2 regions of the Amycolatopsis coloradensis genome follow, and region 2 is predicted to be linked to the other one. Evidence: predicted binding sites of a transcription regulator. Region 2 holds the regulator's gene; the other holds the start of a gene.

Region 1 (10,660 bases), 1.8 Mb from region 2:
GGCAACTCGACCTCGTCGAGGGCGACCTTGGTCGCCACCTTCCGCAGCACCTTCGCGATGGTCCGGTTCGCGTTGCGCACCCCGGCTTCCCGCGTGTACTCGGCGGCGATGCGGCTGAACGCGCCGTCGGTCAGCGTGACGTCGTCCTTGCCGAGGCCGGCGCGCTCCAGCTCGCGGGGGAGCAGGTGGTCGCGGGCGATGGTCACCTTCTCGTGCTCGGTGTAGCCGTCGAGGGTGACCAGCTCCATCCGGTCCAGCAGCGGGCCGGGGATGGTCTCGAGCGCGTTCGCCGTCGCCAGGAACACGACGTCGGACAGGTCGAGCTCGACCTCGAGGTAGTGGTCGCGGAAGGTGTGGTTCTGCTCCGGGTCCAGCACCTCCAGCAACGCGGCCGTCGGGTCGCCGCGGTAGTCGGCGCCGACCTTGTCGATCTCGTCGAGCAGCACGACCGGGTTCATCGAGCCCGCTTCCTTGATGGCGCGGACGATCCGGCCGGGCAGCGCGCCGACGTAGGTGCGGCGGTGACCGCGGATCTCGGCCTCGTCGCGGATGCCGCCGAGCGCCACGCGGACGAACTTGCGGCCCATCGCCTTCGCCACGGACTCGCCGAGCGACGTCTTGCCGACCCCGGGAGGGCCGGCGAGCGCCAGCACTGCGCCCGAACGTCGTCCGCCGACCGGGCCGAGCCCCGATTCCGCGCGACGCTTGCGCACGGCCAGGTACTCGATGATGCGTTCCTTCACGTCGTCGAGACCGGCGTGGTCGGCGTCGAGGATGTCGCGCGCCGCGGCGATGTCGTGGACGTCGGTGGTGCGCTCGTTCCACGGCAGTTCGAGGACGGTGTCCAGCCACGTGCGGATCCAGCCGCCCTCGGGGGACTGGTCGGAGGTCCGCTCCAGTTTGTCCACTTCGGACAGTGCGGCCTTCTTGACCGCGTCCGGCAGCTCGGCGGCCTCGACGCGGGCGCGGTAGTCGTCGTCGTTGGCGGTGCCGTCGAGCTCGCCCAGTTCCTTGCGGATCGCTTCGAGCTGGCGGCGCAGCAGGAACTCCTTCTGCTGCTTCTCCATGCCCTCCTGGACGTCCTTGCGGATGGTGTCGGTCACCTCGAGCTCGGCCAGCTGCTCGCGGCTCCATTCGAGGGCCTTCTCCAGCCGCGTGGAGACATCGAGCATGGTCAGCAGTTCGAGCTTCTGCTCGGTCTTGAGGTAGGACGAGTTGCCTGCCAGGTCGGCGACCGCGGACGGGTCTTCGACCTCCTGGACGGCGTCGATCATCTGCCAGCCGCCGCGCTGCTGGAGGATCGCGATGACGACGGACTTGTACTCGGACGCGAGTTTCGCGGCGTTGTCGTCGGTGGTCTCGGTGGCGACCTCGGCGTGCACCCAGCGGGCGGCGCCGGGCCCGTCGGCGATGCGGCCGACGACGGCGCGGCGGGTGCCGCGCAGCAACACCGCGGTCTTGCCGCCGGGCACGCGCCCGATGCGCTCGACGGTCGCGATGGTGCCGAGTTCGGCGTACTCGCCGTGGACGCGGGGGACGATCAGCACTTCGGCCTTCGTGGCGGCGCTGGACCGGATCCCCGGGAAAGAAGCCTGGGCAGGCGTGTTGGCCTGGGCGGACTCCACCGCGGCGCGCGTCTCCGTGTCGGCGAGGTCGAGCGGGACGATCATGCCCGGCAGCACGACGTCGTCATCGAGCGGGAGGACGGGCAGGAGGCGGTTGTCGGTCATCTGTGCACTCCTCGGTTAGTTGAGTCTGCCTAGCTCAACTCTCCGATCGACCCGTTTGTTTCCTTTCCGCGTTCGCCGTCAGCGATCACCTATTTCTCCGACCTCTAAAGCCCAACGCGTCGCGTTTAGCGGGCTAAACGCGACGCGTTGGGGCCAGAGGTCGGATGTCAGGGGTGGGCGGCGACCCCGCACCAGGCGAACGGCCGGGCGCCTTCTTCGTCCCGCCGCAGCTCCCGCACCGGCCGCCAGTCGGGCAGGTGGACGACGCCGGGCTCCAGCAACGGCCAATCCCCGAAGAGCGGCTCGATCTCTTCGCGATCCCGCATCCACACCGGGTTGCTCGTCTTCCGGTACTGCTCGACCATCCAGTGGAGACCGTCGGCTTCCTTGCCCGTCTGGCCGCCGAAGCTCATATGCGACAACCCCAGCCAGCTGCCCGGCGCCAGCGCGTTCCGGTAGGTCGCGACCAGCGCGGGCGGATCGTCGTGCGGCCCGGCGAAATGCAGGACGGCCATCATCATCAGGCACACCGGCTGGTCGAAATCGATCAGCCGCAGCGTCTCCGGATGCCGTAGGACGTCCTTCGGTCGCCGCATGTCCGCCTGGACGATCCCGGCCCAGTCGGTCGCCTCGTGCCGTTCGAGGATCAGCTCCGCGTGCGCCACCGCCACCGGCTCGTAGTCGACGTACACGACCTTCGCCGTATCGCCCGGCTCCAGTTCCTCCTGGACGATCTCGTGCACGTTCCCGGCGGTCGGGACACCGGAGCCCAGATCGATGAACTGCCGGATCCCGGCGTTCAGCGCCGCGCGCACGACCCGGTTCATGAACTCGCGGTTGTGCCGCGCGCCCGGTTTGACCCACCGCCACTGCTTTTCCAGCGCGCGGGCGAACTCGCGGTCGACCGCCCAGTTGTGGGTGCCGCCGAGGAACCAGTCGTAGATCCTCGCCGCGGACGGCTTTTCGGTGTCGACCCCGGTCGGAGCCACCGGGGCCGCGTCATCGTCCCTCTTCACGAAATGAGCCTATCGGGATCAGGGCACCGCGGGTCGGCGCTGCCAGTACGTCCAGAGCGGCCGGTAGCCCTGCGCGTACCAGAACGGCGTCGATCGTGGGTTGGCCAACGCGTGGTGCAGCAGCACGGCTTCGGTGCCGCATTCGTCGAAGACCTGGTGCGCGTGCGCGGCGAGCGCCGTCCCCACCCCGCTCGAGCGCGCCGGTTCGGCCACCGCGAGCGACGACAGGTAGCCGACCTTCTCCGCCGCGACCCGGTCGCCGATCCACGCCGTCTCGCCGGGGAACTGCACCCGGACCATGCCCAGCGGGCGGCCGTACAGTTCGGCGATCCACAACGTCGGATTTTCGCGGCCGACGTGTTTCGACAGCTCCGCCGTGATCGTTTCCTCCGCGCCCTCGCGCAAAGTGACAGAACCGAACTGCGCGTCATAACGCTGCAATTCCAGTTCGAGTCCGACGGCGGTTTCGAGATCATCCGCTTCGGCGGGCCGGATGTGCACTCCGGGAGTGGCGGGCGGCCCCGTCACGGCGAGCCGGTCGGCCGGGCGGACCGCGATCACCAGCACCGGCGCGAAGCCGCGGCGCAGCAATTCGGCCGAGCCGGGGGAGTCCCGGCTGGGCCGCACCACGGTCGCCGCGGTCTCGACATCCCCAGGCGGGGCGACGGTCTTCAGATGTTCATCCCATCGGGTGAGTAATGCGTCAAGGGCAGCTTCCGGGCGAGGGCCGGTGAGCCGCGCTTCGAGGCGATGCTCGACGAGCGCCCGCCACGGAGAGTCAACAGAATCGGGGCGTGCCTCGGTCCGTACCGACAATCCGGCGGCGGCCGAGTCGCCTGCCGTCGCGGAGAGTGACACGGAGCCCTCGGCAGGCTCCAGTGCAGGCATTTCGGGGAGCAGGGCGTCCACGGTGGCGAGCCGCTCGGCGTGCCCGGCGGCGATGGCGTGGCTATTCATAGGGCTATTCAAGCCCCTACTGATGGGTCCGCCGGGAACTTCACGAGATTGGCCGGGGCGTGGCGCCAGGTGACTTCCGGTAGTCGGAAGGAACGCGAATAACGCTCCCATTTCACCCCTTGGTCCACGCAGGTCAGCGGGACGCGCCCATTGTTAACCCTGGGGTGATCTCATACTGTCTCGAATGGGACTCGGGTACGCCCTCCGGGGTACTGTATTGCCCTCGTCCCCGAGGTCGCGGTAGGACAAGACCGGTTGGGCAGCCGGGAAGGAAGGTCGGATGCCGGACACGAACGGCAGGCCCGGGAGCGCCGCACAGGCGCCGGCGGGCAAGGGAGGCGCCGTTACGGAGGCTCGTACCGACGAGCGACGGTTCCGCGTCTACACCTTCGCGGTACTCACCATGGGCATCGCCGCCGCGGCCGCGGTCAGCCTCTGGCTGGACTTCGAGGCTTCGGACGACCTGTTGTGGATCGGGCCGATCCTCGCGCTCGCGTTCCTCCTCGCCGAACAGCTCGGCATCAACGTCGACGTCCGCAGCGGTATCTCGTGGACGATCTCGTTCACCGAGATCCCGCTGGTCATCGGTTTCTTCGTCGCTCCCTTCGAAGTCGTGCTCGCCGCCCACCTCGCGGCGGGCATCGGGACATTGCTGGCCCGCAAGGTCGCGGGCCGCGTGCTCTACAACGCCGGCGCCTTCCTGCTGGAGATCACCGGCGCGTTCGCCGTGGCAGGGCTGGTGAAACAGGCCTCCGGCGCCCACGACATGACCTGGATCGCCGCGCTGGCGGGCACTTTGACCGCGCCGCTGGTCAGCACGCTGCTCGCGCTCGCCGCCGTCCGCGTGCTGCGCCGCCGCATGCGGGTCAGCACCGCGATCCGCTTGACCGGCCGCATCCTCGTCGTCGGCTTCGTCAACGCTTCGGTCGGCCTTTCCGGATATTTGGTCATTTCCGGGACACCGAAGGCCTGGCCGCTCGTGCTGGCGGTGTTCCTCGGGCTCACCGCTTTGTACTGGGCGTACTCCGACCTGCTCCGCGAGCAGCGCGACATGGAAGCGCTGTCCGACGTCAGCCTGATGGTCGCGCGATCCGGTCAACAGGCCGCCGCGCGGCCCGCCGGGCGAGCCGACGAACTCGTCGGCGGTGTCGACGTCCGCGAATGGGCGACCATCGCCGAACGCATCAAGGACCAGCTCGCCGCCGGCCGGGTCGTGCTCAGGCTCCGGCTGGAACCGAAGGACACCATGCGGATGGTCGTCGCGGGCGACGAACTGCCGCCCGTCGACCCGGCCGCCGACGACCCGCTGCTGCGCCTGCCCGGCGCACACGTCCGGCACTTCCGGATCACCGAAGCCAATCCCGACGTCCGCTCCGCGTTGCTCGACCGTGGCGCGCAGGAGGCGCTGGTCGTCCCGTTGCGCAGCGCGAACCAGCTCCTCGGCGTCGTCGAAGCGCACGACAGGCTGTCCCGCTGGCGCGGGTTCGGCAAGTACGACGTCCAGCTGCTCGGCACGATGGCCAGCCACCTCGCGACGTCGCTGGACAACCGGCGCCTGCTCGCGACCCTGCGCCACGACGCCTACCACGATCCGCTGACCGGCCTGCTCAACCGGCCGGGCTTCCGCCAGGTCGCCAAGGAACCGTTGCGGGAACAGGTCAACGCGGTCGTGCTCCGGATCGACCTCGACGTCTTCTCCACCGTCAGCGACGCCCTCGGCTACGTCTGGGCCGACCGGATGGTCATCGCCGCGGGCCGCCGGATCCGCGACGCGCTCGGCCCCGACGTCCCGCTCGCCAGGCTCGAAGGTGCGTCCTTCGCGGCGCTCCTCGTCGGCTGCGCGCCGGAACGCGCCCAGGCCTCCGCGGAACTGCTGCGCGCGGAACTCGTCGCCCCGTATCCGGTGGACCGGCTTTCCGTCGAGGCCAACGCGATGATCGGCTACGCCACTTCGTCGGCGGAAGACGACGAACAGGTCGACGTCGACGGGCTCCTGCAACGCGCCGACGTCGCCGTCCGCGCGACCAAGGGCGGCGAAGAGGTCCGCGGCTACATGGCCAGCATGGGCCAGATCTTCATGCGCCGGTTCCAGATGGTCACGCAGTTCCGGCAGTCGCTGGAAGAAGGCCAGCTGAGCGTCCACTACCAGCCGAAGATCACCTTGCCGAACCGGCAGATCCAAGGCGTCGAGGCGCTCGTGCGCTGGGTGCATCCGGAGTTCGGCAGGCTCGGCCCCGACGAGTTCGTCCCGGCGATCGAAGCCGCCGGCCTCATCGGCGTCCTGACGTCGTTCGTGCTCGAAGAGTCGTTGAAGCGCGTGCGTAAGTGGCTCGACGAGGGCCTGCGCATCTCCGCCGCGGTGAACCTGTCGGTGCGGAACCTGGCCGACGAGGACTTCCCGACGAAGGTCGCGCGCGAACTCGACCGTTTCGGCATCCCGCCCGAGCTGCTCACCTTCGAGCTGACCGAGTCCGGTGTGATGTCCGACCCGCAAAAGGCACTGCCGATCCTGCGGGAGCTGCACTCCCTGGGCATCGTGCTCGCCGTCGACGACTTCGGCACCGGCTACTCGTCCCTGGCGTACCTGCGGCAGCTCCCGGTCGACCAGGTCAAGATCGACAAGAGCTTCGTCCTCGGCATGGGCACCGACCTCGGCGACCTCGCCGTCGTGCGCTCCATCGTCGAACTGGGCCATTCGCTCGGCCTCACGGTCGTGGCGGAGGGTGTCGAGGAAGACGTCGCGCGGGATCAGCTCGAGGCGATGGGGTGTGACGTGGCGCAGGGCTACCTCATCTCGCGGCCGCTGCCGGAGGACCGCCTGGAGGCGTGGCTGCAGGCCCGCACGGCACGCTCGCCGGGGCGGCACTCCGAGACCGTCCTGACCCTGCTGACCTGAGGTTTTGCGGTAAGGGGACCCCCCTGAAATCGGGGTCCTCCGAAGTTGGTAATCTTTCCAAGTCCTCGCGAGAGGCAAGGCCCCTTTAGCTCAGTCGGCAGAGCGTCTCCATGGTAAGGAGAAGGTCTACGGTTCGATTCCGTAAAGGGGCTCGCGACCTCAGCCGCGTCACGTAAGCGTGTCGCGGCCAGGTTCATGTAAGGCGGTGTAGCTCAGCTGGCAGAGCAAGCGGCTCATAATCGCTGTGTCGCCGGTTCAAGTCCGGCCACCGCTACGCGGTAATCCTGGGTATCCCAGGCCTAGTAGAGAAGGAAATGCTGTGGCTGCCACTGACGTGCGACCGAAGATCACGCTCGCGTGTGAGGAGTGCAAGCACCGCAACTACATCACCAAGAAGAACCGGCGCAACAACCCGGATCGCCTGGAGATGAAGAAGTTCTGCCCGAACTGCGGTACGCACCGGACTCACAAAGAGACCCGCTGAGCGTCTAGCGGTTCTACCTGTCTTACCCGAAGCCGTCCTGGCCGCCAGGGCGGCTTCGGGTATTTTTCGGGTTCGGTAGCCTGCTCGGGTGGCCTTGGACCAGTCGTTCACCGGGCGGGTGTACCCGCCGACCAGTACCTATGAAGTGAGTCGCGAGAAGATCCGGGAGTTCGCCGACGCGCTCGGCGACGCGAACCCGCTCTACCGCGATACCGAAGCGGCGAAGGCGGCCGGCTACCCCGACGTCATCGCCCCGCCGACGTTCCTGACGATCATCAACCTCGCCTCGATCAACGCGATCGTCTCAGACCCCGAGCTGGGGCTCGACTATTCGCGGATGGTCCACGGCGACCAGCGGTTCACCTATACGCGGCCGGTACACGCGGGCGACGTCCTGTCGCTCACCACGTACATCGACAACATCATGACCCGCGCCGGGAACGACTTCATCAACCTGCGCGCCGAGATCTCCGGCGCCGACGGTGGCCCGATCGCCACCACGAACGCCCAGCTCGTGGTCCGAGGGGAGGACGCGTGAGCACGTTCACCGTCGGGGAAGAACTGACACCGCTGACCATCGACGTCACCCGGGAGCAGCTGGTGCGCTACGCCGGCGCCTCGCTGGACTTCAACCCCATCCACTGGAACGAGGCCTTCGCCAAGGAGGTCGGCCTGCCGGACGTCATCGCGCACGGGATGCTGACCATGGCGCTCGGAGCGCGGCTCGTCACCGACTGGCTCGGCGACCCCGGCCGCCTTGTCGACTACTTCGCGCGCTTCACGCGCCCCGTGGTCGTGCCGAACGACGGCGCGGCGACGATCGAGTTCACCGGGAAGGTCGCCGTGGTCAACGACGACGGCACCGCCCGCGTCGACATCACCGCCAAGTTCGAGGGCAAGGCCGTCCTGGGCAAGGCCCAAGCGGTCGTCCGCGCCTGACCTCAAGCGGAGCAAGGGACCTTTGCTATCACTCGCTTAGCGTGCCTAAGTAAGTGATAGCAAAGGTCCCTTGCTCTCTTTCCGCAGGTCAGCGAGTCGGAGTCGGCCGCGTAGGAGCTTCGCGTCCACTGTGTGGATTTCGGGACGTTAGATGACCCGAAATCCACACAGTCCCGCAGGAAGGGGCTGGACACCCCGCGTGCCCTGCCAGTCCAGACCCGAGCCCGCCACATCACCGAGGCAAGGCCCGCAGAAACCCCTACGCGAGCTTGAGCAGCTTCTCGATGACCTCCGCCATCCCTTCCGCGCCCCGCGCGTTCGGGTGCAGTGGCGCCGCGGGCACGGAGGGAGCTGGGCCTTCGACCCAGCGCCGGTTCGCGGCGCTGCACATGTCCCGCCCCTTGCTCGCTGTCGACATGTCGGCGAAGCCCGCTTCGTGCTCCTTCGCGGTCTCCTGCAGCGCCGTGTTCAGTCGTTTCAGCGAGTCGCGGAAGTAGGCGACGTCCCCCGCGCCGACGGGCAGGACCGGCCAGCAACCGGCGTCGTCGTCCGGAAGCACCGTCGGATACCCCACGACCACGATGCGCGCCGAAGGGGCTTTCGCGTGGATCTGGTCCAGGATTCCGCCGAGCCGCCCCGCCGCTGCGGCGATCCGCTCGGCCAGCTGGTCACGTCCACCCGCGGTCAGCTGGGCCCTACAAGGCGAAGCGGTCTGCACCTGCGTCGTGCACTGGTTCGCGAAGCCGACGAAGCCCACGTCGTTACCGCCGATCCCGACGGTCACCAGGGTCGTGTCGCCGTCGATGGCGTCGAGTTGCGGAGCGTTCGTGCCGTCCCGGGTCTTCTGCTCACCGGTGAGGTGTTCGGTCGTGGCGCCACCGCAGCTGGCGTCGACGAACTCGGCCGGGCGCAGCTTCGCGGCGAGCAGGCTCGGGTAGTTGTTGTCCGAGCGGTCGCAGCCCGGGGGCGCACCCACAGGTCGACCGGTGCCCGGCGACGCCGTGTACGAATCACCCAGCGCCACGTACCGGCCCGCGCCGTCCGAAACGGTGACTCCCGCAGGTGTCACCGACGTCCCACGCTCCCACAGGTGGTAAGCGATCCCCAGGACGGACAGCACGATCACCAGGAAGAGGCAGCCTCCGCCCGTTCTCCGCTGCGTCACCCGTTCGTTGTACGCGACCTGGGTCACATTTGTCATCGGTCCGCTCGTCGGTGGACGACGCGTGAACGGGTGATCTCCGGTTGCCTGAGATGTGGATCACATTCAAGGTGGACGGGTACCTGGCACCGAGGAAAGGCGAAAACGTGAGCCTGAACTTGACCAAGCTGGTCGACAAGGCGTGGGAGGACAAGGGGATCAACGAGCTGCTGGACGCGCCCCCGTCCGCGCTCGAAGGCCTCACCAAGAAGCACGACGAACTCCTCGCCGAGCTCAAGATCAAGACCATCCGGGACCTCGGCAACTGGAAGTACGCCGCGAAGGCCCACGCGCTCGTACAGCTCGCCGACGGCGAATCCTGACCTTCGGAAGGCCCTTCCCGGTGAACCGGGGAGGGCCTTCAGCCGCGGGGGACGAGGTCGCGCAGCTCGGCGGCGAGATCGAGGGCGTGGCCGACGTCCCGCGCGAGGTAGTGCGGGTCGACGAAGGCTTCGGCGATCCCGGTTTCGGCAGCCGCCTTCAGCTGCGAGGCGACGTCTTGGAGATCGGTTCCGGGCTTCGGGTTGATCCGCAGGACCCGCCGCAGCGTGCCGGGATCGCGACCCGCCTTCTCGGCCGCGCTCACCACGGTCTCCCAGAGCTTCGCCAGATACGGCGCGGGTAGTCCCGCGGGAAGCCAGCCGTCCGCGCGGCGGCCGACGCGATCCAGCGCCACCGGCGACAGCCCGCCCAGCAACACCGGCGGATGCGGGCTCTGCGCCGGTCGTAAGCCGACCTTCGACGCCGGGATCCGCCAGCGTTCGCCTTCGTGCTCGACAGGGTCTCCGGTCCAGAACTTTCCGAGGACGTCGAGAAGCTCCTCCAGTTGCCCGCCACGGCCCTTCCAGGGCGTGCCCGTCGCCGTGTACTCGTCGCGAAGCCAGCCGATGCCCAAGCCGACGTCCAGGCGGCCGCCGCTCACCTGATCCAGTGAAGTGAGCATCCGGGCGAGCACGACGGCCGGATACACCGTTCCGGTGAGTGTGCTGGTGCCCAGCCGGACCTTGTTCGTGACGCTGGAGGCGACGGTCAGCAGGATGAGCGGATCGGCGAAGGTGACGAACTCGGGCGGGTACGGCCGTTCCGGCGTGCCGCCGGGGTAGAAGTCCGACGGCGACACCGGGGCCAGCACACGATCCCCGACCCACAAGGACTCGTACCCGAGCTCTTCGGCGGCCGCGGCGAAACCGGTGACGGCGTCCATCGACGCGAGGGGACCGTATTGCGGAAGGGCGATTCCCAGGCGCATCACGGTCACCGTGCTTCCGCGAGCAGGCTGCCCATCCTGGAGATCCCTTCGGCGAGATCGCTTTCGCCCAGCGCATAGGAAATCCGGAAGTAGCCAGGGGTCCCGAACGCCTCGCCGGGCACCACGGCGACCTCGGCCTCGCGCAGGATCAGATCGGCCAGCGCCACCGTGTCGGCCGGGCGCGCGCC
Region 2 (10,660 bases):
TCGACCTCGTCGAGCAGCACCACCGAATACGGCCGCCTGCGCACCGACTCGGTCAGCTGGCCGCCCTGGTCGTAGCCGACGTAACCCGGAGGCGCCCCGACCAGGCGCGCCACCGAATGCTTCTCGGCGTACTCGCTCATGTCGATCCGCAGCATCGCGCGCTCGTCGTCGAACAGGAACTCGGCGAGGGCCTTCGCCAGCTCGGTCTTGCCGACACCGGTCGGGCCGAGGAACAGGAACGAACCGGTCGGCCGGTCGGGGTCGGCGACGCCAGCCCTGGTGCGGCGCACCGCGTCCGAGACGACCTGCACGGCCTCCTTCTGCCCGATGACGCGCTTGCCGAGCTCCTCCTCCATCCGGAGCAGCTTGCCCGTCTCACCCTCCAGCAGCCGTCCGGCCGGGATGCCGGTCCACGCGCTGACCACGTCGGCGACGTCGTCCGCGCTGACCTCTTCCTTGAGCATGACGTTCTGCTGGCTGACCTCACTGGCCGCGGTCGCGGCCTCGAACTCCTTCTCCAGCGCGGGAATCCGGCCGTAGCGGAGCTCGGCGGCCTTGCCGAGGTCGCCGTCGCGTTCGGCGCGTTCGGACTCGCCGCGCAGCTGCTCCAGCTGCTCCTTGAGTTCGCGGACGCGTTCGATCGAGCCCTTCTCGTTCTGCCAGCGCGCGGTCAGCGCGGTCAGCGTCTCCCGCTTCTCGGCCAGCTCCGAGCGCAGCGCGGCGAGCCGTTCCTTGGAGGCGGCGTCGTCCTCTTTGGACAGAGCCATCTCCTCGATCTCCATCCGCCGCACGGCGCGCTCGACCTCGTCGATCTCGACGGGCCGCGAGTCGATCTCCATGCGGAGCTTCGACGCGGCCTCGTCGACCAGGTCGATCGCCTTGTCCGGCAGGAACCGGGCGGTGATGTAGCGGTCGGACAGGGTCGCGGCGGCGACCAGCGCGGCGTCGGTGATGCGCACACCGTGATGCACCTCGTACCGTTCCTTGAGCCCGCGCAGGATGCCGATGGTGTCCTCAGTGGACGGTTCGCCGACCAGCACCTGCTGGAAGCGCCGTTCCAGCGCGGCGTCCTTCTCGATGTGCTGCCGGTACTCGTCGAGCGTGGTCGCGCCGACCATCCGCAGCTCACCGCGGGCGAGCATCGGCTTGATCATGTTGCCCGCGTCCATCGCTCCCTCGCCGGTCGCGCCGGCGCCGACGATGGTGTGCAGCTCGTCGATGAACGTGACGACCTCGCCCGCGGAGTCGGTGATCTCCTTGAGCACGGCCTTCAGCCGCTCCTCGAACTCACCGCGGAACTTGGCACCCGCGACCATCGAGCCGAGGTCCAGCGCCACCACGCGCTTGCCGCGCAGCGACTCCGGCACGTCACCGGCGACGATGCGCTGGGCGAGCCCTTCGACGATGGCCGTCTTGCCGACGCCGGGTTCACCGATCAGCACCGGGTTGTTCTTGGTGCGGCGCGAGAGCACCTGCACCACGCGGCGGATCTCGGTGTCGCGGCCGATCACCGGGTCCAGCTCGCCGGCGCGGGCGCGTTCGGTCAGGTCGACGCCGTACTTCTCCAGCGCCTTGAACGTGCTTTCCGGATCGGCGCTGGTGATCCGCGCGGAGCCGCGCACCTTGGCGAACGCCTCGCGCAGCGCGTCCGGGGTGGCGCCGTGCCGCTTGAGCAGCTCGGCCACCGGCCCGCCTTCGGTGGCGAGGCCGACGAGGAGGTGCTCGGTCGAGACGTACTCGTCGCCGAGTTCGGTCGCGAGCTTCTGCGCGTGCGTCAGCGCTTTGACGGCGTTCGTGTCGAACTGCGGGCTCGACACGGTGGCGCCCGTCGCCGACGGCAGCGCCGCGATCAGCGGCTCCAGCTCCTTGTGCACCTGCGCCGGATCGGCCCCGACCGCGGTCAGCAGCGGCGCGGTGAGCCCCTCACCCTGCGCCAGCAAGGCGCCGAGCAGGTGCGCGGCCGCCACGTGCGGGTTTCCCGCCATCGTGGCCGCCTGCGCCGCCGACGAGATCGCCTGCTGGGTCTTCGTGGTCGGGTTGAAAGCGTCCATCCCTCACCTCGTACTAGGTCCTGCGAAGTTCTTGTCGACAGGTACAACGTCAGCAAAGTTGAGTCTGTTCCGCTCAACCCTGAAAAGTTTCAGCCTCCGGTCGGGGAGACGGCCTCCACGGGCAGGCGGGGACCCACCCGGCCGAGGCCGACGACGGCCGTACAGGCGCACGCGGCCACGAGCACCCACGGGATCCAGACTGCCACGGAGAACAACGCCACGACGGCCGGAGCGATCACCGCCGCGAGCGTGAACGCGTACTGGAAGGCCGCCAGATACCGGCCTCGCGCCTCCGGCGGCGCCGCCGCTTCGGCCAGCGCCCCGGACCGGGGGCCGAACGCGAGATCGCCCGCGGCCAGCACGAGGGTCGCACCGAGCAGGTAAACCGGCTGGAAGACCTTCGGCACGAACACCACCAGGAGGCACGCCAGGCACCACACCGCGAACAACGCCGAACCCGCACGCATCGCGGCGATCCGGGTCATCCTCCTGGTGAGCCGCAACGCGACGACTCCACCCAGACTGGTGACGACGGTGAGGAGCGCGATGATCGCCCCGGGAAGCCATCGAGGGCCTTGCAAGGCGTTGAACACGTACACGGGCATCCCGATGAGGAAGAAGTCCATCGTGAGCGCGAACAGCCCGCTGAACACGATGAGCGCCAGGTACGGGCGGTTCCGCCAGACCCGCGCGGGCCCCGAGCAGCGCGGCGAAGGCCGCGGGGCGGGCGTGACCAGTGTCGACAGGATGGCCGCGGCGATGACGAAGGTCGCGACATCGACCATCACGGCGACGTACAGACCCTCACGCCCGATCCACACCAGCAGTCCGGCCGCCGCGAGCCCGCCCAGCCCGAAGCCCGCGGAGCGCACCATCGCGGCTTCGGCGAACGGCCGGTCCTTCGGCCCTTCGCCCGCGACGTCGGCGATGAGCGAGAACTGCGAGCTGTAGAACAGCTGCTGCCCGGCCGCGAGCATGACGGACGCGCCGACGACGCCGGCGAACCCGTCGGCCAGCAGGAAAGCGCTTGCTCCGGCGGCCTGGAGAACGTGGGAGCAGATCATCACCGTCCTCGGGCCGATCAGGTCGACGAGGCGGCCGGCGAGCACGGGAACGAGCAGACCGGCCAACGCACCGAGCGTGACCGCACCTCCCGCCTGGGCGAGCGGCAAACCCACCACGCGAATGACGAAGACGAGGCCCAGCGGAAGGAAGAGTCCCGAGCCGAAGTTGTCGATACCCAACGCGACCAGCAACGCGACCCTGCTTCGCACACCTTCGACGCTACCGGCGTGACGGCGTCGCGAAAGGTCCGTTCAGTCAAGACCGGCGGGTAGGAACGGCCGCCGTCAAACGTCGCATGTCCGGGCGGACAGGGCCGCTCGGACGTCCGCGTTCATCTCCGCCAGCCGCGTGGTCAGCTCGAGGACCTTTTCGTCGTCCCAGTCACCGAGCGCGCGCTCCATGAACTCCAGATACCCGGCCCGCCTGCGGCCCAGTTCCGCACGCCCGCGCTCGGAGATGCTGATGATCGACGCGCGGCCGTCCTCGGGCGCGGGACGGCGGTCCACCATCCCCGCCGCGGACAGCTGGGAAATTTGACGGCTTATGACCGAAAGGTCCACAAAGCGTCGTTTGGCCAATTCCGAAGGGCGCGCCTCGCCGTGCTTCGCCAGGTCCGACAGCAGCATCGCGGCCGCCGGGTGCAGGCCGGGGTCGTCCTGCCAGGCCTGCATTGTCCAGGCGTGCTGTAGCTGGGAGGCGGCCTTCAACTCACGCATCAGTTCGACCCTGGCGTCGTCGGCGGAGCTCATCGGTGCCTCCTGGCTACTTGTACGGTACAACTTTATTCGGCGACACTTGCGTAAGACAACTATTTACCTCGTGAGATCCCCCACTGCCGACCGGTTTCGAGTACACCCGTCCGGAGCAACGATGCGGGCAAAAGGCCTCTCGGCAGCTAGTCTCGCGAGCGAGCCGGAACCAGCCGACCGGCCCGACAGCCACCGACCGGAGAGGTGAATGATCCGTGAATTCTTCTCCAGTGGACCCTCGTTCGTGAACCTGGGGAACCGTCTTCCGGCATGCGCTACCCGATCAGCGACTCCCAGCCCGTGACGGCCGACGCGGTCAGCCCGGTCCCGCGGTCCTCGGCGCCGCGCGAAGCCCCGCCCGCGGTCACCGCGATGGTGCGGCTCATCCGGGACACCTGGGCGAAGTCGGAGCCCTTCATCCCGGAGATCTCCCAGTTCTTCTACGGGATGCTGTTCACCCTCGCGCCGGCGACCCGCGACTTCTTCCCGATCAACATGGAGGTCCAGCGCGGCAGGCTGGTCCGCGCGCTGGTCCACATCGTGCAGATGGTCGACCGGCCCGACGACCTCGTGCCGTTCCTGACCCAGCTCGGCCGCGACCACCGCAAGTTCGGCGTCATCCCGCGGCACTACGAGGCCGTCGGCACGGCGCTGCTCGCCTCGCTGAAGAACCACCTCGGTCCGGACTGGACACCGGAGGTCGAACGGGCCTGGGCGGAGGCGTTCACCATCGTCGCCCGCGCGATGCAGGAGGCAGCCGCGGCCGACGTCAACCCGGCGTCGTGGTCGGCCACCGTGCTCGAACACCGGCGGCTCACCTGGGATCTCGCCCTGGTCCGCGTCCAACCCGAGTTCCCGGTGCCGTACCAGCCCGGTCAGTACATGAGCGTCGAAGTACCGCAGCGACCACGGCTCTGGCGCTACCTGTCGCCGGCGAACGCGCCGCGCGAGGACGGCGGCATCGAGTTCCACGTGCGCGCCGTCGACGGCGGCTGGGTGTCGCGCGCCATCGTCAGCCACACGCAGCCCGGCGACGTCTGGCGGCTGGGACCGCCGCTCGGCAGGCTGTCCATCGACCGGACCGACGGCCGCGACGTCCTGATGATCGCCGGCGGCACCGGCATCGCGCCGCTGCGCGCCATCCTGGACGACCTCGCGCAGTGGGGCGAGAACCCGAAGGTCCAGTTGTTCTACGGCGGACCGTCGCGTGAGGACCTTTACGACCTCGACGAGTTGCGCGCTCTCGCGGCCACGAACCCGTGGCTCACCGTGACGCCGGTGGTCGAACACGGTGAAGAGGCCCCCGGCTGCGTGCAGGGCACGCTCGCGGAAGCCGTTACCCAGCAAGGATCCTGGCCGGGGCACCGGATCCTCGTCGCCGGCTCGCCCGCGATGATCCGCGCGACGGTGTCCCGGATGCTGGTCGCGGGCAGCGCGCTCGACCAGATCGCGTATGACCCCTTCACCATCGACTAGGCGCTGTCCGAATGCGATTCCACAATGGGGATCAGTCACCGGACGCATACCGTTACGTGACCCGGTAATCACGGAGAAAAACCCACCCGATCGGCGGATCACGCTTTCCGGCCCCCGTGGCGAAAAACCCTGGTGAGCAAGGAAAATCCCGTCTTCTTGATCACCTTTACTTAGTGCCAGACGGTGTTGACGGCGCGTATATCGTTTGCTCCGTTCGAGCGGGAAACAACCATTCGTGGATGCTTTCGCGACGTTCGGGCATACAGTCGGGACCCCTCGGGGGAACACGAGCACGATGACATCGGGTCTGGAGAATATGCCCGATCCAACTGGAGAAAATCGTTCACCCATGACTGCCGAAACAGTGAAGTACGAGCATCCGCCGAGTCCGTCGAGATCTTCACCGATTCCCGTTCCACCCTTGATCGAAACACCGTCGGCGGACAAGACCGTCGCGATGGCCAAGCTCATCAGGGAGAGTTTCGCCGCCGTCGAAACGAAGGCCGAGGAGCTGTCCCAGTACTTCTACGGCGTGCTCTTCTCCGTTTCGCCGGATGCCAGGGCGTTGTTCCCGATCAACATGGCCACGCAGCGAAATCGTTTGCTGCGCGCACTCGTCTACGTCGTCCAGATGGTGGACCGGCCGGACGAGCTGGCCACGTTCCTCGGTCAGCTCGGCCGTGACCACCGGAAGTTCGACGTCGTCGGCCGCCATTACGACGCCGTCGGCGTCGCGCTGATCGCCGCGTTGAAAAGGTTCCTGAAGGACGACTGGACACCGGAACTGGAAGACGCCTGGGTCACCGCGTACGGCGTCATTTCGAAGCACATGCGCGAGGCCGCGAACAAGCAGACCGGGCCCGCGTGGTGGAAGGCGACCGTCATCGAGCACCGCCTCGCCTCCCGCGACGTCGCCGTGGTCAAGGTGCGCACCGACCAGCCGCTCCCGTACCGGGCCGGCGGCTACGTCAGCGTCGAAGTCCCGCAGCGGCCGCGCATGTGGCGATACTTCTCGCCCGCCACCGCGCCGCACCAAGACGGAACGATGGAGTTCCACGTGCACGCCGTGCGCGGCGGCTGGGTCTCGCGCGCGATCGTCCACCACACCCGGTTCGGCGACGTCTGGCGCCTCGGCCCGTCGCTCGGCGCGCTTTCGGTGAACCACACGGAACGCCGCCCGCTGCTGATGATCGGCGGCGGCACCGGCATCGCGCCGCTGCTCGCCCTGCTCGACGACATGTCGCGCTGGACGAACAACCCGCCGGTGCACCTGTTCTTCGGCGGCCGCCGTCCGGAAGACCTCTACGCCCTCGACGAACTCCGCGGGCTCACCGTCACCTGCCCTTGGCTGACGGTGACCCCGGTGACCGAGGAAGGCACCATCGCCGGCGGCGACCGCGGCACGCTGGCCACGGCGGTCACCCAGCGCGGCGCTTGGAAGGAGCGCGACGTGTACGTCGCCGGGTCACCGCCGATGATCCGGGCGACGATCGCGAAACTGCTCGCCGCGGGCACCGACCTGGAGCGGATCAAGTACGACCCCTTCACCCTGGACTGAGCCGACGCGTCGTTCGTATTAGGCCGATCGGCTGTTCCCTCTGGGCTCGACGCAGCAGTAGGTCAGTGAATCATTGACCGCGGTCACCGGCGGATTTATGGTCTAGACCACATTGCTCCCCCTCACGGGAACACCGTCGTTCCATCCCCCAGGAGCCGGCATGACCGTCAAACGCAAGCTCGTGGCAGCCGCCGCCGGTGCGATCCTCGCCCCGATCGCCATCGTGGCCATCCCGCAGGTGGCCAGCGCCCATGGCTACGTACTGTCCCCGCCCAGCCGCCAGGCGAACTGCGCCCAAGGCAAGGTTTCCGGCTGCGGTGCCATCGTCTACGAACCGCAGAGCGTCGAAGGCCCCAAGGGGCTCCGCAGCTGCAACGGCGGCGTTCCCGGATTCGCCGAGCTCAACGACGAATCGAAGCCGTGGCCCGCCGCGTCGGTCGGCAACAGCGTGACCTTCAACTGGAAGTTCACCGCCTACCACCGGACCACGAACTACGAGTACTACATCGGTGGCACCAAGATCGCCGACATCAGCGGGAACAACTCCGCGCCGAAGGACCCGACGTCGCACACGGTGAGCCTGAACGGCTTCAGCGGCCGGCAGAAGGTGCTCGCCATCTGGAACATCGCGGACACGCCGATGGCCTTCTACAGCTGCATCGACCTGCAGATCGGCGGCGGCAACCCGCCCACGACGAGCAACCCGCCGACCACCAGCAACCCGCCCACGACGTCGAACCCGCCGACCAGCACCACCAACCCGCCCACCGGCGGCACCTGGGCGGCCGGGACGTCCTACGCGGTCGGCAACACGGTGACCTACGGCGGCGTCACTTACCGGTGCCAGATGGCACATACGGCGATCCAAGGCTGGGAGCCGCCGAACACGCCCGCGCTGTGGACACGGCAGTGAAGCTGGCCCTCGTTCTCGTCGCCGGTCTCGTGGCCCTCGCGGGCTGCGGGGCCGGCGACGGCTCACCGCCCAACGCCGGCGCCCCGATCTCCCCGGTCCCCCAGTCGGCGGGGGCGTCCGCGGAGTACAACGACGCCGACGTGATGTTCCTGCAGATGATGATCGCCCACAACAACCAGGGCGTGGAGATCGTCAAACTGGTGAAGGCCAAGCAGGGGCAGAAGCAGGAGCTGACGAATCTCGCGGCCGCCATCGAGGCGACGCAGCAGACCGAGACCACCGACATGCGGAACTGGCTGAAGGCCTGGGGCAAACCCGAGACGGGTTCGGCGGATCCGCACGCGCACCACCATCACGGTGGCGACGGACTCACCGACAAGGGCCTCCTCGAAGCACTGTCCAAAAAGGATGGTGCGGAGTTCGGCCTCGACTTCGCCGACATCTTCGTCGCGCACCAGCACAACGGGGTCGCCCTGGCGAGGACCGAGCTGAAGGACGGCAAGAACCCGGAGGCGAAAGCGCTGGCCCAGCGGATCATGGACTCGCGCACCGGCGAGGTCCAGCAGATCCGGACCCTGGTGCCCGGCCAATAACGCCATTCAGTCCTCTGAATGCGGGGTAAGGCGACCGCGTCGCGCTGGGCTCAGGCTCCGCCACCTCCGCCTTGCGGAGAAGTACATGAAGGCCCCCTTCCTGCACCTAGGCGCGAGGAAGGGGGCCTTCATGTACTTGGCAAGGTGCTGCCGCGGTGGCGTTCCGGACCCCATGCAGCAGGTACCTCAAAGGTGACCCGGAGCATTCAGAGGACTAATTGCGTTTTCTGGGCTTCCAGACCACGAGCGCCGTCTGCTGCCGCAAGGGAACGAGATCCTTGCGGTAGGAGGCGTGCACGGCCGCGGCCGTCTGTTCGGCGGCGACGTACGCCGCCGTGAGCTCTTCGGTCAGTTCGGCGATTCGCGCGCGGAGCGCGTCGACCTGGTTCTCCAGCTCGATGATCCGCTTGATGCCCGCGAGGTTGACACCGTCCTCTTGGGACAGTCGCTGCACTTCGCGCAGCAACGCGATGTCCCGCATCGAGTAACGCCGTCCACCGCCGGAGGTCCGGCCCGGCGACACGAGACCCTGGCGGTCGTAGGACCGCAGGGTCTGCGCGTGCAGGCCGGAAAGCTGCGCCGCCACCGAAATGACGAACACCGGGGTGTCCTCGTCCGCACCGTGCGGCAGCCCGCCGAACATCGTGCTCACCTGCCTTCGAGAAGTTCGGTGATCTCCGGTCGCGGATCGTGATCGGCCATGGCCTCCGCGTAGGCCTCCAGCGCTTCACGAGCCTTGTCGTCCACTTTGGCCGGGATGGCCGCCTGCAGGGTGACCAGCAGATCGCCCTGCGAGCCGTCGCGTTTCGCGATTCCCTTGCCACGCACCCGGAGCACGCGACCGCTCGCTGTGCCCTGCGGCACCTTCAGCGAGACCTTGCCCTCAAGCGTCGGCACGGTGATCGTGCCACCGAGGGCCAGCTCCGTGAAGGAGACCGGCACGGTGATCGTCAGGTCGAGGTCCTTGCGCCCGAACACCGCGTGCGGAGCGACGTGCACGCGGACGTACAGATCGCCCGGCTGCGCGCCGCCACGGCCCGGTTCACCCTGGCCTGCCAGCCGGATCCGCTGGTCGTCGGCGACGCCCGGCGGGATCCGCACGGTCAGCGTGCGGGTGCGGGTGCTGATGCCCTCGCCCGCGCATTCCGGGCAGGGGTCGTCGATGATCGTGCCGCGGCCACGGCAGTCACGGCACGGCTCCGAGAACGCGAACGCGCCCTGGCTCCGGCTGACCAGCCCGCTGCCCTGGCAGGTCGCGCACGTCCTCGGGGAAGTCCCCGGCTTCGCGCCGTTGCCGCCGCAGGTGGAACAGGTCGCCGGGCTCGACAGCCGCAGCGGCAGGGTCGCGCCCTTGACCGCCTCGGCGAAATCGATCCGGACGTCGGTCTCCACGTCCGCGCCGCGCTGCGGCCGGTTCGCGGTGGCACCGGCAGCCGCGCCTCGGCGGCCGAAGAGCCCGCCGAGGATGTCGCCGAGACCGCCGAAGCCGCCCTGCTGCTGACCCGCCTGGCCGAAGATGTCGCCGACGTCGAAACCGCCGCCGCCACCGCCGCCGGCCCCCGGGAAGCCGAAGCCGCCGGGACCGCCGGAGCCGAAGAGGCGCCGAGCCTCGTCGTACTCCTTGCGCTTGGACGCGTCGGAAAGAACGCCGTACGCCTCGGAGACCGCCTTGAACTTCTTCTCGGCCTCCGCGTTGCCCGCGTTGGCGTCGGGGTGGTTCTCCTTGGCCAGCTTGCGGTAGGCCTTCTTGATCTCGTCCGCGGTGGCGTCGGAGGAGACGCCCAGCTCACGGTAGAAGTCCTTACCGATCCATTCCCGTGCACTCACCGAACGTCTCCTCCTTTCACGCCGTATCGCCGATCAGCGGTCGTTCTCATCGAAAAGTTCGCCCTCGAGCGGCAGCTCGCCGCCGACGGGCGGGTCCACCGGGGCGTCCTGCGCCGACGGCGCGGGAGCCGCGCCCGGCTCGTGGTCGGTGACCCCGACCAGCGCCGCGCGCAGCACGCGTTCGCCGAAGCGGTATCCGCGGCGCATGACCGTGGTGACCGTCGGCCCGGTGACGTCCGGCGACGTGCTGTGCTGGACCGCCTCGTGGACGCTCGGGTCGAAGGGCTCGCCCTCGGCACCGAACGGCTCGAGGCCCGACCGCTGCAGACTCCCGACCAGCTTCTCGCCGACCGCCTTGAAGGCGCCCGTCAGATCGCCGTGCTGCTCCGCGCGCTCGAGGTCGTCGAGCAGCGGGAGCAGATCGTTGA

The links. Region 2 encodes HspR, which represses chaperone genes until heat shock. Its sites were predicted from a motif close to ANNTTGAGTNNNNNNNACTCAANNT; they were not measured.
Region 1: the regulator HspR is predicted to act here: its motif matches at 1,747-1,771, upstream of lon (endopeptidase La).

Annotation. Positions count from the first base shown of each region.
Region 1 covers NZ_CP150484.1:8,884,879-8,895,538, reverse strand. Annotated here, with positions in the region: gene lon (endopeptidase La) at 1-1,730, opposite strand, end outside; gene LCL61_RS41705 (SAM-dependent methyltransferase) at 1,898-2,746, opposite strand; gene LCL61_RS41700 (GNAT family N-acetyltransferase) at 2,765-3,703, opposite strand; gene LCL61_RS41695 (putative bifunctional diguanylate cyclase/phosphodiesterase) at 3,984-6,599, shown strand; tRNA gene LCL61_RS41690 (tRNA-Thr) at 6,679-6,751, shown strand; tRNA gene LCL61_RS41685 (tRNA-Met) at 6,801-6,873, shown strand; gene rpmG (50S ribosomal protein L33) at 6,919-7,083, shown strand; gene LCL61_RS41675 (MaoC family dehydratase N-terminal domain-containing protein) at 7,172-7,621, shown strand; gene LCL61_RS41670 (MaoC family dehydratase) at 7,618-8,022, shown strand; gene LCL61_RS41665 (SGNH/GDSL hydrolase family protein) at 8,282-9,214, opposite strand; gene LCL61_RS41660 (hypothetical protein) at 9,331-9,546, shown strand; gene LCL61_RS41655 (TIGR03619 family F420-dependent LLM class oxidoreductase) at 9,585-10,481, opposite strand; gene LCL61_RS41650 (pyridoxal phosphate-dependent aminotransferase) at 10,478-10,660, opposite strand, start outside.
Region 2 covers NZ_CP150484.1:1,644,012-1,654,671, reverse strand. Annotated here, with positions in the region: gene clpB (ATP-dependent chaperone ClpB) at 1-2,051, opposite strand, end outside; gene LCL61_RS07560 (MFS transporter) at 2,141-3,325, opposite strand; gene LCL61_RS07555 (MarR family winged helix-turn-helix transcriptional regulator) at 3,401-3,865, opposite strand; gene LCL61_RS07550 (globin domain-containing protein) at 4,136-5,341, shown strand; gene LCL61_RS07545 (globin domain-containing protein) at 5,799-6,899, shown strand; gene LCL61_RS07540 (lytic polysaccharide monooxygenase) at 7,060-7,812, shown strand; gene LCL61_RS07535 (DUF305 domain-containing protein) at 7,797-8,405, shown strand; gene LCL61_RS07530 (heat shock protein transcriptional repressor HspR) at 8,620-9,048, opposite strand; gene dnaJ (molecular chaperone DnaJ) at 9,054-10,232, opposite strand; gene grpE (nucleotide exchange factor GrpE) at 10,266-10,660, opposite strand, start outside.